One region of the Mesorhizobium sp. M1163 genome, then DNA from elsewhere that is predicted to be linked to it. Evidence: predicted binding sites of a transcription regulator. Region 1 holds the regulator's gene; the other holds the start of a gene.
What was found. Region 1 encodes LexA, which represses DNA repair genes until DNA is damaged. Its sites were predicted from a motif close to TGTTCNNNNTGTGTTCNG; they were not measured.

Region 1 (5,399 bases):
AGCAATTGCGCCTTGCGTCTGTCGTCGAGGCTAGCTGCGATCGCCGGACCGCCGTCGAGATAGGGCAGAGTGGCGATGAAGATGTCGAGCAGCGCCGCGTCGTTCATGCGGCGCATGTGCACGCCGTTCAGCGCCTCGAGCTTGGCGAAGTCGAAACGGGCGGCGCCTTTGTTGACGTCGCCAATGTCGAACCATGCGATCATGTTGGCGATCGACATGATCTCATCGTCGCCGTGGCTCCAGCCAAGCCTCGCCAGATAATTGAGCAGCGCCTCCGGCAGGTAGCCCATGGCGCGATAGGCCTCGACGCCGAGCGCACCGTGCCGTTTCGACAGCTTGGCGCCGTCGGCACCGTGGATCAGCGGGATATGCGACATCGACGGCACCTCCCACCCCATGGCATGGTAGATCACCGTCTGGCGGGCGGCGTTGGTCAAATGGTCGTCGCCGCGGATGATGTGGGTGACGCCCATGTCGTGATCGTCGACGACGACGGCATGCATGTAGGTCGGGTTGCCGTCCGAGCGCAGAATAATGAAATCGTCGAGATCCTTGTTGGGAAAGCGCACGTCGCCCTGGACGCGGTCATGCACAACCGTCTCGCCGGCTGTCGGCGCCTTGATGCGGATCGCCCCCTTGGCGCCGGCCGGCGCCTCGGAGGGGTCGCGGTCGCGCCAGCGGCCGTCATAGCGGGGAGGCAGCCCCTTCGCTCGTGCGCTCTCGCGCATTGCCTCCAACTCGGCAGGCGTCGCGTAACAATAATAGGCCTTGCCCATGCGAACGAGTTCCTCGGCCACCTCGCGATGGCGCGGCGCACGCTCGAACTGCGACACCGGCTCACCGTCCCATGTCAGGCCAAGCCAGGAAAGCCCGTCGAGGATGGCCGCGGTTGCAGCATCGGTGGAACGCTCGCGGTCGGTGTTCTCGATGCGCAGCAGCATCGTGCCGGCTGTGTGCTTGGCATACAGCCAGTTGAACAGCGCCGTGCGCGCCCCGCCAATATGCAGATAGCCGGTGGGCGAGGGGGCAAAACGGGTGACGACCTTGTCGGGCATGGAACTCTCAGGCAGGCGAAGGAAGTGGGTTTGCGGACTTTCGCGCGTTGCGCGTTCATGTAGCATAGGAGGTCGAGGGCGCAAGGGGCAGACCCGATGGCTGTGCGAGGCCGTGGTGCGGGCGAGGGCGAGGACGTTGGCAGCGGCGTCAGCGAACGCTTGCTGTTTGCCGCGCCCGTGCCTGTCCTGCCGGCACCGGCATTGCTGCCGGTTCCACGCTTTGATGCCCCGTCGCTGCCGGCGAGCGACCCAGCAACGGTTCTCGTGCCCGCGGCCGAGCCCATCGTGCGCCTACGCCGGCGTTTCCGCCTCCCGTCACCGTCCCGTATCCGCAACGGCGTAACCTCGGCGGTCGGCCTGGAGCTCGACCGTGGGGTCGCCTTCCTGCTGGTGCCGGTGTTCCTCGCATGCGGGGTGGTCGTATATTTTGCGCTGGCGGTGGAGCCGGCCTTTCCACAGCCGATCGCAATCGTCGCCTTGGCAGCCCTCTGTGCCGTCGCCTCGCGGTCGTGGCCCAGAACCCGCCTGTGCTTCATGGCGGCGTTGCTCTGCGCGCTTGGCGTGCTTGCCGCCAAGGTCGAGACCTGGCGTGTCGGAACGCATATGCTCGGTTCCGAAATCTCGACGCGCCTCACGGGTCGCGTCGTATCGTTCGAGCCCATGGCGAGCGGCCGCATCAGGCTGACGATCGATGTGATCTCAACCGCCAGGCCGACACTGCGCTACATGCCGGAACGGGTCCGCGTTTCGGCGATGAAAATACCGGCTGAGCTGACCGCCGGTTCCGAGATCGCCGGCTATGTGCGGCTGCTGCCGCCGACCGGGCCGGTGCGGCCCGACAGCTATGATTTCTCCTTCGACAGCTATTTCGCCGGTATCGGCGGCAGCGGCTTTTTTCTCGGCAATCCGAAAGTCGTGTCGTCGGGCAGCATGCCGTTTGCCGCGCGGCTTTCTTCCGCGATCGAAGACGCGCGCGAAACCATCGCCGACCATATCCGCAGCCGCATCGGCGGCGCCGAGGGCGAGATTGCTGCTGCGCTGATCGTCGGCGTGCGCGCCGGCATTCCCGAGGAGATCAACGAAGCGATGCGGCGTACCGGCATCTACCACATCATCTCCATCTCGGGGCTGCATATGGCGTTGGTCGCCGGCACCATTATGGCGCTGCTGCGCGGCGCCTTTGCGCTGTTTCCCGATTTCTCATCGCGACGGCCGGTCAAGAAATACGCGGCGGCCGCCGCGCTTTTTTCGATTGCGGCCTACCTCGTCTTTTCCGGCATTGTGGTGGCGGCCGAACGCAGCTTCATCATGTTGGCGGTGATGCTTATCGCCGTGCTGTTCGACCGGGCCGCGCTCACCATGCGCAACCTGGCGATCTCGGCCATCGCGGTCATTCTGGTGTCGCCGCACGAGGTGGTCGGTCCGAGCTTCCAGATGTCCTTCGCCGCGACGGCGGCCCTTGTCGGCGCCTATGCAGGCTGGTCCGATTACCGCGCCGGCGGGGCCACCACGCCGCCGCCGCGGTTGTCGCCGCTACGCTTTGCCGCTCGAAAGGTCCTGCTGGGCATGGGCGGCCTGGCGATGACCTCGATCATTGCAGGGAGCGCCACGGCGCTTTTCGCCATATGGCATTTCCAGCGCGTGGCGCCGCTCAGCCTGTTCGCCAATCTGGCCATCATGCCTATCGTCTCACTGGTCGTCATGCCCTTCGCCGTCCTCAGTGCGCTGGCGATGCCGTTCGGCGCGGATGGGCCTTTCCTCTACGTGATGGGCAAGGGGCTGACAGCGATGATCGCCCTGTCCGGGTGGATCTCCGAGCGCTCGCCGATCGATGCGGTCGGGCTGATTTCGCTGAGATCTGTCCTTTTGGTGACGATCGCCCTCGTCATTGCCAGCATGGCGACGACCTGGTTGCGGCTCGTGGCCCTTCCTTTTGCGCTCGCCGGCTTGCTAACGACAACGCAGACGCGCGTACCCGATGTATTGATCTCGGAGGACGCACGGCTCGTCGCGCTGCCGATCGGCAGCGGTGAACTCGCGGTCAACCGGGCACGCCCGAATGAGTTCACCATCGACAACTGGAAACGCGCGCTCACATCAGAGGCTATCGTCGCGCCGGAAACACCTGGAAAGAACGATCCGCAATTCGACATTGCCGATCCGGCCGACTTACCGCCGGGCATGCCGTTCATTTGCACGGACGGTCTCTGCCTTGCCAGGCATCCATCCGGCGCGATCATCGCGCTAGCCAATGACCGCGATACTGCACGGCCAGCCTGCGCCTTTGCCAGCTTGATCGTCATCGACGACGCCACCGCCCATAATCCCTGCTACTACGACCGGCTGGTCCTCGTCGTCACCAAACGGCAACTGGCGCGCGCGGGAAGTGCGGCCGTCTATTTCGATCCACAAGCGGCAACACGCGCCGAAATCCGCTTCGCCGTCGAAAAATCATACCGGCCCTGGCACGTGCAGCGGAAATTTTCACGCGCGGCGCGGGGCATGCCGCCATACCGCAGAGCCGACAAGCCAAAAGCCGGCGCCAAGGGCGCAGCTCAGTAGCGGCGGATCAGCCCAACGAGCTTGCCCTGCACCTTGACCCTGTCTGGTCCGAAGATGCGCGTCTCGTAGGCCGGATTGGCGGCTTCCAGGGCGATCGAGGCGCCCTTGCGGCGGAACCGCTTCAGCGTCGCTTCTTCCTCGTCGACCAGTGCCACCACGATCTCACCGGGGCTCGCCGTATCGGCATTGCGGATGATCACCGTGTCGCCGTCGAAAATGCCAGCCTCGATCATCGAATCGCCTTTGACCTCCAGCGCATAATGCTCGCCGCCCATGATCATGTCCGGCGGCACCGAGATCGAATGCGTCTGGTGCTGGATGGCATCGATCGGCACACCAGCGGCGATGCGGCCCATCACCGGGATCGACACGGCGGCGACGACATCGTCGTCATTGCCGGCTGCAGGCATGCGCGACGATGTCGGCTTGCCCTGCCGAGGACCTTGCCCAAGACTGCCCTGGATGACGCTCGGCGAGAACTTGCGTGCCGCATTGAGGCCGGGGGCGATCGAATCGGGCAGGCGCAGCACCTCCAGTGCACGGGCCCGGTTGGGCAAACGGCGAATGAAGCCGCGCTCCTCCAGCGCCGTAATCAGCCGGTGGATTCCCGATTTGGAAGCCAGGTCGAGCGCTTCCTTCATCTCGTCGAAGGAGGGCGGGATACCGCTTTCCTTCAGCCTTTCGTGGATGAACATAAGCAGTTCGTGTTGTTTGCGTGTCAGCATAGCGACCCCCAACAGAATCAGAAAAACAAACCCAGAACAAACACTATCTGTTCCAGTTGTGTTCCGCAACTGTTTAAAGTTTAATGAATGTGTTAGGGCTCGGGAAACGATACCACTCACCAAACCGGAACGCTGCATTTTCACCGCCGCGGGCCTCATCGCCTTGATTCTGCTTTCGTTTGCGGCCTCTGGGTTCCCAGAAGGCGGCACTGGTATCGGCCGTCAGCCGGCAAAGGGCACGGAATTGAAGCCGTATCGACTGTGCGGTTTGGTCAATGCACCGTGAACGAAACGAACTCAAAACGCCAACCTTGGGTTGGCTTGGCTCCTGGTTTCCACCGCGTGGTCAGGCAACTTGTTGCCGGTGGAGCCTTGCTGCGCGATACCAGGTAATGGAGAACCGCTCGTGACCGATGGATGCCGTCGATGCGTGTCCGGCGTTGCGGTGAATCTTGGGGGAGCAGACAAATCATGACAGGAATTCGCGATCTCGTGGCCATAAGGGCGATGGATGCTGCAGATCCGCTGCGCGCGATGCGCGACCGCTTTGTGCTGCCGCAAGGAGTGATCTATCTCGACGGCAATTCGCTAGGGGCCGCTTCGCGTGCCGCTTTCGATGAATTGAGCAAGGCAGTGACCGAAGAATGGGCGCATGATCTCATCCGCGCCTGGAACACGGCCGGCTGGTTCAACATGCCGCTCGAACTCGGCGACCAGCTCGGGCGCCTGATCGGTGCCGCGGCCGGCCAGACGGTGGTCTGCGACACGACATCGGTCAACATCTACAAGCTGCTGCACGCCGCCATGGCCATGCGGCCGGAGCGGCAGGTCATCGTCGCCGAGGGCGACAGTTTTCCGACAGATCTCTACATGGCTGAGGGTGTGGTTTCGACGCGAAAAGATACGCTGCTTCGCCTCTCGGGGGTCGACGCGCCGAGCATCGAAGAGCTGATCGACGAAGGCACCGCCGTGGTGCTGGTCAACCACGTCAACTACAAGTCGGGCGAACTGCGCGACATGCCGGCGCTGACGCGCAGGGCCCAGGAAGCCGGGGCGA
Region 2 (5,399 bases), on a different contig from region 1:
TCGGCCCCGCTTTCGCAGTCCTGCTTTTCTCGCATGTCGGCGTGCTCGGCATGGCGTGGCTGCGCATCGCCACCGCGGCACTGGTTTTTGCCCCGCTGACCCGACCATGGGCGGTCTTCGCCCGCGCCGATCGCTCGACGCGGTTGTTGCTTGTGGGTTTCGGCGTCTGCCTTGGGGTGATGAATTGCTCGTTTTACCTGGCGCTCGACCGGCTGCCGATCTCGCTGGTAGCGGCGATCGAATTCGTCGGCACCATCGGCGTCGCGCTTGTCGGCCTCAGAAGCCCGCGCAATCTCGCCGCCCTTGCAATCGCCGTCGCCGGCACCTTGCTGCTCATCGACGTCAAATGGTCGAGCGATCCTGTCGGCCTGTTCTGGGCCTTCCTCAATGGCGCGCTGTTCGTCTTCTATATCGTGCTCGGCCACCGCGTCGCGCGCGCCGACGCTGGCGATGGCATCGCCGGGCTGGGTGCCGCCATGGCGGTCGCCCTTCTCGTCGTTCTGCCGATCGGTCTTGCCGATGCGCTGCCGGCGTTCTCGACGCCGCCGCTGCTGCTTGCGGCGGTCGGTGTCGGCATCTGCTCGTCGGTCATTCCCTATATTTGCGACCAGCTTGCCATGTCGCGGCTGCCGCGCTCCAGTTTCGCGCTGATGCTGTCATTGCTTCCGGTTACCGCGACGTTTATCGGCGTCATCGTGCTGCGGCAGGTGCCGAGCCTCACTGACTGCCTCGGCATCGCGCTGGTGGTGGCCGGCGTCGCCCTTCACAAACCGGCGCTGGCGCCCGCCTGATCAGGCCAACTTCTCCTTGAGGAAAGCGATCGTCCGCCCCCAGGCGAGGTCAGCCGCCTTCTTGTCGTAACGGGCCGCCGATGTGTCGTTGTTGAAGGCATGGTTGGCGCCTTCATAGACATAGACCGAATATTCGATATGGGCCGCGTCGAGTTCCTTCTTGAAGGCGTCGATGCCGGCATTGGTGCGGGTGTCGAGCCCGGCATAATGCAGCATGAGCGGCGCCTTGATCTTCGGCACGTCCTCGGCCTTCGGCTGCATGCCGTAATAGGCAACGGCGGCTGCAAGATCCGGCGCGTTGACGGCCAGCATGTTCACCGTGCCGCCGCCCCAGCAGAAGCCGACGGCGCCGACCTTGCCGTTGCCGTCCTTGTGGCCTTTGAGGTAGGCGACCGTTGCGACGGCATTGGTGGCGACCTGTGCTGGATCGAGCTGGGAAAACAGGTCACGTGCCCTGTTTTCATCGGCCGGCGTGCCGCCGAGCGGTGTCATGAAGTCCGGGGCAAGCGCCACGAACCCCTCCAGCGCCACGCGCCGCGCCACGTCGCGAATATGCGGGTTGAGCCCCCGGTTTTCGTGCACGACGATGACCGTGCCCAGCTTGCCGGCCTGACCCGCCGGCTTGACCAGATAACCCTTCATCTCGCCGCCGCTGCCTGTATAGCTGATGTCCTCGCCTTTCACGCGCGGATCGTTTTCCGCGACGATTGCCGCCTGGGCCGAATTCGCCGCCAGCAGCGGCGAGATCGCGGCCGCTGCCGCACCCGACCCGGCAAGCCTGGTCAACTGCTCCATGAAGCGCCGCCGGTCGAGCGTCAGATGCGTGTATTCATCATAGGCATCGATCATCGCCTGGGTAATGACAGGCTTGGCGGGGCCGGCAGGTGTTGTCATGGCGCGCTCCTAGGTCTTCGGCCCCCGGCAGCAACATAGGGTCGAAGCCTGGCTGGTCCAGTCACGGCTGAGTGAGGGCTGCCATAAGTCTCTGCACGATGGCCTTGATGCCGCGTTGGTCCAGCAGGCCGAGACAGCCGCCGGCCCGCAGCTGACCAACGAGGTACTTGCATCGGTACCCGACCTGAAAGGGCATCTCGGGCTCTGAGGAACTTCTCTATTTCGGCAGCGTATAGGCCATCACATAATCGCCCGGCTTGGTGCCGACCGAGCCGTGGCCGCCGGCAACGATGACGACGAACTGGCGTCCGTCGGCTACCGTGTAGGTCATCGGTGTCGACTGCCCGCCGGCAGGCAGCCGCGCCTGCCAGAGCTGTTTGCCGGTCGTCAGGTCATAAGCGCGCACATAGTCGTCGACCGCCGCACCGAGAAAGGCGACGCCGCCGGCAGTGATCATCGGCCCGCCAATGCCCGGCACGCCGACCTTGAACGGCAGCGGCAGCGGCGTCATGTCGTAGACGGTGCCGTTGCGATGCTTGTAGACGATCTTGCCGGTCCGAAGGTCGGCGCCGGCCACATAGCCCCACGGAGGCGCCTGGCAGGGAATGCCGAGCGGCGACAGGAATGGCTTCAATATCACTGCGTAAGGCGCACCGTCATTGCGGTTCAGGCCTTGTTCGCTGCCCTTGGTATCGCCCGGCGGCGGCACGTCGGCGCGCGGCACCAATTTGGAGATGAACGCCAGGTATGTCGGCATGCCGAACATCACCTGCCGGACCGGATCGACTGCCACGCCGCCCCAGTTGAAGGTGCCGAAATTGCCAGGATAGATCAGCGAGCCTTGCAGCGACGGCGGCGTATAGCGGCCCTCATACCGCAGCTTCCGAAGCTCGATCCGGCAGGCCAGCTGGTCGAACATGGTGATGCCCCACATATCCGCGCCGGTCAGTGGCTTCGGACTGAAGCTGAGGTCCGAGACCGGCTGCGTCGGCGAGGTATGGTCGCCTTCGATCGCGCCGCCCGGCGCCGGCACTTCCTTGACCGGAACGATCGGCTCGCCGCTGCGCCGGTCGAGCACATAGAGGTCGCCCTGCTTGGTCGGCCCGACCAGCGCCGGCACCACACCACTGGCCGTGGTTATGTCGACCAGCGTCGGCTGCGCCGGCACGTCCATGTCCCAGAGATCGTGATGCACGGTCTGCCGCACCCAGCGCAATTGTCCGGTGTTGAGATCGAGCGCGGTGATCGAGGAAGAGAATTTCTCGTCATTGGCGCTGCGTCCGGCGCCGAGCTGGTCCGGCGTCTTGTTGCCGAGCGGCACATAGAGCAGGCCGAGCTTCTCGTCGGCGCTCGCCGTCGACCACATATTGGGCGAGTTGTTGGTGTAGGTCTGGCCCGGCGGCAGCGGCGTCGTCTGGTCCGGATTGCCGGAATCCCAATTCCATAACAGCGCGCCGGTGTCGGCATCGTAGGCACGGATGACCCCGGACGGCTCCTGCGTCGAATAATTGTCGTTGACCGCGCCGCCGACGATGATCTTGTTGGCGACGATCAGCGGCGCGGAAGTCGAATAGTAATAGCCCGGCTTCGGATATGGCATGTTGGCGAGCAGGTTCAGCGTGCCGCCCTCGGCAAATGTCGGACAGACCTGGCCATTCGCCGCGTCGAGCGCGATCAGCCGGGCGTCCGATGTCGGCAGATAGATGCGCGTGGCGCAGGGCTGGCCGGCGGCGATCTTGGCATCGGCATAGTAAGCCACGCCGCGGCAGGTCTGGTGCTGGCGGTCCTTGTTGAGCTTGACCTGCGGATCGAAACGCCATTTCTCCTTGCCGCTCGCGGCATCGATGGCGATGGCGAAATTATGCGGCGTGCAGATGTAGAGCGTGTCGGCGATTTTCAGCGGCGTCACCTGATAGGTCGTCTCGCCGATGTCGTCGGGCCCTTTCACGTCGCCGGTGCGATAGGTCCAGGCCGGCTGCAGATTGGCAACGTTTTCGGGGGTGATCTGGTCGAGCGGCGAATAGCGCTGGCCATATTGCGTGCGACCGTAATAGTGCCATTCGCCGGCCGGCACATTGCCGCCGAGTTCGGCCGTCGGCGTCACCTTGTCGGTGTTGAGTTGGCCGGCAATATCCTTTGGGTCCGTCGTCATCGAATAACCGGCGACGCCGAGCGATGCCAGCACCGCGAGGATCAGCGGCGCTCGTCCGTCGGGACCGGTAAGCCCGCGCCGCGCCCATGGCGTCAATAGCCACAGCGCGACAAGCACGATGATGCCGCCGCGCGGGCCGAGCTCCCACCAGTCGAAGCCGGTTTCCCAGACAGCCCAGGCGAGCGTGCCGAGCACGATCGCCGCGTAGAGCCACAGCGCCGTGGATCTGCGCCTGTAGAGCAGCCAGGCAGCGATCAGGAAAGCTATGCCGGCGATGACGTAATACCAGCTGCCGCCCAGCGTCACGAGCCAGATGCCGCCGCCGCCAAGCGCCAGGCCGATGAGGAAAAGGATCAGGGAGGTGATGACCACAGCCAAGACGGTGCTCCTTCGACTGGTGCGCTCCGCGACGCGTCCATGGGCAACCCCGCATTGCGTGCCTGCCCCCACGCAACTTTCTCCGGCCCGCTTCCCCTGTCAAGCAAGCTCGGCGTTTTACGGCGTCGACCCACGGCAAGCTCGGCGTTTTGGTTAGCGGACCCATTCAGATTGTGAGTCTACCGACTGGACAGAGAACAAAACGGAGACACTTCTGGCCTTTCGCTGCCGAATCACTACATTCGGGGAGAGATGTCCGGCTTTTCGGAAGACATGCCCTTTTTTGACGAACCGAACGCGCGGCCCGTGGCCCCGTCGGGCATCGCCGCGCGCGCCATGGCTGCCCGCAGCAATCAAAACAACGCGCCCGATTATCTCAACGGCCTCAACCCCGAGCAGCGGCTGGCGGTGGAAACCACCGAAGGCCCGGTGCTGGTGCTGGCCGGCGCCGGCACCGGCAAGACGCGCGTCTTGACCACCCGCATCGCCCACATCCTTGCCACCGGCAAGGCCTTCCCTTCGCAGATCCTCGCCGTCACCTTCACCAACAAGGCGGCGCGCGAGATGAAGCAGCGCATCGGCCTGTTGATCGGCGAAGGCGATGTCGAGGGCATGCCGTGGCTCGGCACCTTCCACTCGATTGGCGTGAAGCTGCTGCGCCGACATGCCGAGCTGGCCGGGCTCAAATCCGACTTCACCATTCTCGACACCGACGATGTCGTGCGGCTGATCAAACAGCTCATCCAGGCGGAAGGGCTGGACGACAAGCGCTGGCCGGCCAAGCAGTTCGCCCAGATGATCGACGGCTGGAAGAACAAGGGCCTCGGTCCCGCCGACATCCCCGAGGGCGATGCCCGTGCCTTCGCCAACGGCAAGGGCCGCGAACTCTACAAGGCCTATCAGGAGCGGCTGCAGACGCTGAATGCCTGTGACTTCGGCGATCTCCTATGTCACCCGATCCGCATCTTCCGCGCCAATCCGGACGTGCTGAAGGAATACCACAAGCGCTTCCGCTACATCCTTGTCGACGAGTACCAGGACACCAACACCGCACAGTACATCTGGCTGCGCCTGCTGGCCCAGCGGCCTCAAGGCAAGCCAATCTCCCCCCTCGCGGGGGAGATGTCCGGCAGGACAGAGGGGGGCGCGAAGGATCGCGACGCTTCCAATGGTCCTGGCGGAAA

Region 2: a site for LexA is predicted at 4,409-4,426, ahead of NKH43_RS09775 (ATP-dependent helicase). Genes of this name have one in related genera too.

The regions. Positions count from the first base shown of each region.
Region 1 covers NZ_JAMYMF010000010.1:133,522-138,920, forward strand. Annotated here, with positions in the region: gene gltX (glutamate--tRNA ligase) at 1-1,055, opposite strand, end outside; gene NKH43_RS12365 (ComEC/Rec2 family competence protein) at 1,152-3,617, shown strand; gene lexA (transcriptional repressor LexA) at 3,611-4,342, opposite strand; gene kynU (kynureninase) at 4,814-5,399, shown strand, end outside.
Region 2 covers NZ_JAMYMF010000008.1:3,969-9,367, forward strand. Annotated here, with positions in the region: gene NKH43_RS09760 (EamA family transporter) at 1-791, shown strand, start outside; gene NKH43_RS09765 (dienelactone hydrolase family protein) at 792-1,685, opposite strand; gene NKH43_RS09770 (glucose/quinate/shikimate family membrane-bound PQQ-dependent dehydrogenase) at 1,903-4,215, opposite strand; gene NKH43_RS09775 (ATP-dependent helicase) at 4,468-5,399, shown strand, end outside.